One region of the Roseovarius halophilus (ex Wu et al. 2025) genome, then DNA from elsewhere that is predicted to be linked to it. Evidence: riboswitches for the same ligand, from Rfam matches in the RefSeq annotation. Region 1 holds a riboswitch; the other holds the start of a gene.
The links. Region 1 has a riboswitch for glycine ahead of gcvT (glycine cleavage system aminomethyltransferase GcvT). Riboswitches for the same ligand answer to the same signal wherever they lie in the genome.
Positions count from the first base shown of each region.

Region 2: it holds a riboswitch for glycine, as region 1 does, so the genes downstream of both, gcvT (glycine cleavage system aminomethyltransferase GcvT) here and gcvT (glycine cleavage system aminomethyltransferase GcvT) in region 1, are expected to answer to the same signal.

Region 1 covers NZ_JBKOTX010000008.1:8-2,203, reverse strand. Annotated here, with positions in the region: gene gcvH (glycine cleavage system protein GcvH) at 1-28, opposite strand, end outside; gene gcvT (glycine cleavage system aminomethyltransferase GcvT) at 40-1,140, opposite strand; glycine riboswitch at 1,280-1,366, opposite strand; partial or broken gene ACH107_RS02635 (aminotransferase class I/II-fold pyridoxal phosphate-dependent enzyme) at 1,588-2,196, opposite strand, start outside.
Region 2 covers NZ_JBKOTX010000191.1:7,476-9,671, reverse strand. Annotated here, with positions in the region: gene ACH107_RS26035 (MBL fold metallo-hydrolase) at 1-876, opposite strand, end outside; glycine riboswitch at 1,088-1,166, shown strand; partial or broken gene gcvT (glycine cleavage system aminomethyltransferase GcvT) at 1,232-1,363, shown strand; partial or broken gene ACH107_RS26025 (IS256 family transposase) at 1,428-2,196, opposite strand, start outside.

The sequences.
Region 1 (2,196 bases):
GCCATTCATGTTCTTCGGTGAATTTCATGTCTCTCTCCTTCAGGTCTTGTAGCTGGATGGCCGGAACGGCAGTTCACAGGCGGTCACGGGCAGGCGCTTGCCGCGCACCTCGCCCCAGAGCGGGGTGCCCAGGGCGGCATGCGCCGTGCCCACGTAGCCCATGGAAATCGCACATCCGGTCGACGGGCCATGGGCGCCGGAGGTCACTTCGCCCACGGGGCTTGCCGCCTCTTCTTCGGCAAACAGCGGCGTGCCCGCGCGCATCGGCGCGCGGCCCTCGGGGCGCAGGCCGACGCGCAACCGCGCTGGCCCGTCGACCAGATGGTGGCGGATGCGCGCGAAACCGGGGTAATCGCCCGCCTCGCGCCGGGCCTTCTGGATTGCCCAGGTCAGGTTCGCCTCGACCGGTGTGGTGGTCTCGTCCAGGTCGGCGCCATAGAGACACAGCCCGGCCTCCAGCCGCAGGCTGTCGCGGGCGCCAAGGCCCACCGGCGCGACCGCGTCGTCCTCCAGCAGCGCCCGGGCCAGCGCCTCGGCGCTCTCGGAGGGCACGGATATCTCGAAGCCGTCCTCGCCGGTATAGCCCGACCGCGAAATCCACAGGTCGCCGAAATCCGACGCATGGGTCTCGACGTCCATGAACCGCATCTGCAGCACGTCGGGCATAAGCCGCGAGAGCGCCGCCTCGGCCTTTGGGCCTTGCAGCGCCAGCAGCGCGCGGTCGGTGACCTCTTCGACCTGCGTCGTTGCAAGCCCCGCGCGCAGATGGGCGATGTCGGCGGCCTTGCAGGCGGCATTGACCACCGCAAAGAGGTGATCGCCCCGGTTGGCGACCATCAGGTCATCGAGAATCCCGCCCTGGTCATTGGTGAAGAAGGCATAGCGCTGCCGGCCCGGCTTGAGGGTCTGCACCGCCTGGGGCACCAGCCGCTCCAGCTCGGCCGCCGCCTGCGCACCGCGCAGGATCACCTGCCCCATGTGACTGACATCGAAGAGCCCTGCGTTCTCGCGCGTCCAGAGATGTTCCTTCATGACGCCGGGGGCGTACTGAACAGGCATCTCGTAGCCCGCGAAGGGGACGAATTTCGCGCCAAGCCCGGCGTGCAGCTCGTAAAGCGGTGTTCGTTTCAGGTCGGCCATGCCGCCTCCGGTCCGTTGGGCCGGGGGCAGGCCCCCGGGCATTGGGTGCGGGCGCGGCCCGCGTCAATGCCCCCTCTGTCCGTTTGCCTGAGATCGCTATCCCTTCGGCGGGTGCATGTGGCACCACTCTCCAGAGTCCTATAGCGCGGCGGTCCTGAAGCCTGAGAGTTTACCGGGGCGGTTGCTCCTTCGGCACTGGCAATGCCAGTTCTCCCGTCGCGCAACCAAGCTTAGCGCGGGGACTTCCCGATCACAAGTCCCCCGTGGTGCCCGGCCCGCAAGGCTTCGGTGTGTCCCATGGCCCCGCTTGCGCGCCAAGCGGCCCCATGCGTTGGCAGGCCCTTGCGATGCCCGCACCATCTGGGCCTCGCCGCGCCCGAAACTATCGGCCAAGCACCCACGTAACGTCGACAAGGGTCGTGCGACGCGCATTTTCGCGAAAACGCTTCACTGCGCCGCCAGGGGCTGCCGGGCAAGCTGGCATTGGGTCCAGAGGTCGCAAAGCGCGCCCACCAGGCGGTCGATGTCCGCCTCGGAATGCACCGGGCCGGGGGTGATGCGCAGCCGCTCGGCACCCTTGGGCACGGTCGGGTAATTGATCGGCTGGATGTAGATCCCGAAGCGATCCATCAGCATGTCGCTGATGAACTTGCACTTGACCGGGTCGCCCACCATCACGGGGATGATGTGCCCGGGGTTCGGTATATGCGGGATGCCGATCTCGTCGAGCCGCGCGCGCACCTGCGCCACCTTGTCCTTTTGCAGGGCGCGTTCGGCCCCAGATGCCTTGAGGTGCCGGATCGAGACGCAGGCCCCCGCGGCCACCGCCGGCGGCAGGGCCGTGGTGAAGATGAAGCCGCTGGAGAAGGACCGCACGAAATCCACGAGGTCTGCCGAGGCAGCGATATAGCCGCCCACCACGCCGAAGGCCTTGCCCAGCGTGCCCTCGATGATGCTCACACGGTCCATCAGCCCCTCGCGCTCGGCGATGCCGCCGCCGCGCGGGCCGTACATGCCCACGGCATGGACCTCGTCGAGATAGGTCATGGCATTGTA
Region 2 (2,196 bases), on a different contig from region 1:
CGTCTCGGCGCGGCCGATCCCCGGATAGGGCAGGTGGAACCCGACGACCGCCATCTGCGCGCTGGCCAGCTGGTCCAGCAGGGCCGTGCGGGTCTGCACGCCCAACCCCGGGTCCTGGTCGGACCCGGACGGCCACTCGGGCCGTGCAAAGGCGACGTGGTCGTTGCCGATGCAATCGCCCAGCACCATGATGCTTTCACTGCCGCCGCGCAGCTCGAAGGCCATGTGGCCCGGCGTGTGCCCGAAAGTGGCGCGGGCGGCGACCCCGGGCAGGATTTCCGCGCCGTCCTCGAAGACCGTCAGCCGATCCTCCAGTTCGCCAAGGTAGCGGATCGCGCCGGCCGCGAAGGCGAGACGCGCCTCGCCGATGGTGTCGGGCGTGGCCGGGTCCAGCCAGTAGTCGCGCTCGACACGGCCGATCATGTACTCCGCCTGAGGAAAGACCAGATCGCCGAAATCGTCCTGCAGCCCCCAGAGGTGATCGGGATGGGCATGGGTAAAGACCACGTGGGTGACATCCGCGGGCGCGACGCCGATCGCGTCCAGCGCCTGCCAGAGCTTGCCCGCCGAGGGCATGAAGTTCGGCCCGGCGCCCACGTCGAAGATCACCGTGTTGGTGCCGTCGCGCATCAGCGTGATGTTGCAGTCCGGTGTCAGCTCGTTGCTGGTGATGCCGTGGCGCTCGAGGATGGCGGTGACCTCGTCCTGCGGCAACCCGCCGAACTGGAAGTCGCGCGGCAGCACCAGGTTGCCGTCGCTGAGCGTGTCGATGCGGATATCGCCCAGGGTGACCTGCGCATGGGTCCAGCGGGGCAGGGCGGCGGCGCCAAGGGCGGCGCTGCCGGTCAAAAGCAGGGTGCGGCGGTCGATGTGCATGGTGTCCTCCCGGTTTTCATATTCAATTTTCTCTATGTTAAAGCATGCTGCGCGTCACGGCAAAGCCAAACCTTTGCGTGACGCACCGGGGTGGGGGCTTGTGATCGGGGGGTGGTCGCGCTAGTGTTTCCATGCGTGACGGGAGAACTGGCATTGCCAGTGCCGAAGGAGCAACCGCCCCGGTAAACCGTCAGGCTTCAGGACCGCCGCGCTATAGGACTCTGGAGAGTGGTGCCACATGCACCCGCCGAAGGGATAGCGATCTCAGGCAAACGGACAGAGGGGGCATTGACGCGGGCCGCGCCCGCACCCAATGCCCGGGGGCCTGCCCCCGGCCCAACGGACCGGAGGCGGCATGGCCGACCTGAAACGAACACCGCTTTACGAGCTGCACGCCGGGCTTGGCGCGAAATTCGTCCCCTTCGCTGGCTACGAGATGCCTGTTCAGTACGCCCCCGGCGTCATGAAGGAACATCTCTGGACGCGCGAGAACTGATAGTGCCCCGTGGCGTGGTGTAAGAACGCCGACCTTCGGAAAGGTCCAGATCTGATCAGGTCGCCACGGCGGGCAACCTGATGTTGGGATTTTCGTTCACGCGCGCGAGGGTTTCAAGGCTCATGTATCGGCGCGCGACCGTCCATTCGTCGTTGGTCTCGAGCATGATTGCCCCGACGAGCCGGATGATGGCGTCGTCGTTCGGGAAGATGCCAACGACGTCGGTGCGCCGCTTGATCTCGCGGTTCACCCTGTCCAGCGGGTTCGTCGACGCGATCTGGGTCCAATGCTCGCGCGGGAAGTCCATGTAGGCGAGAACGTCGTCGCGCGAGGCGTCCATGAAGGTGCCGAGCTTGTCCTGCTTTTCACGGAGTGCATCCGCGACAGTGTCCCACTGGGCTTCCGCGTCGGCCTTGCTTTCCTGGGCAAAAATCGTCTTGAGCATCGCGGCCACCGTGGTGCGTTGCTTGGCCGGGGCATGGGCCAGGGCGTTGCGCATCCAGTGAACCCGACAGCGCTGGTGGGTAGCACTGAAGACCCGGCGCGCCGCCGCCCGCAGCCCCTTGTGGTCGTCAGCGATCACAAGCTTCACGCCGCGCAGGCCGCGGTCGGCCAGAGACCGCAGGAAGTCGGTCCAGAACGGTAAGCGGGACCAGAAAACGATCCGGGGGATCGTTTTCCCCGCGCACGCCTCGGATGGGCCGGTGGCGACACCCAGAACCTCGCGCTTGCCGTCCTCGTTGACCGCCACGGCCACTATCACGGCACGGCTGATGATGCGCCCGCCCTCGCGGACCTTCAAGTAGGTCGCATCAAGCCAGAGA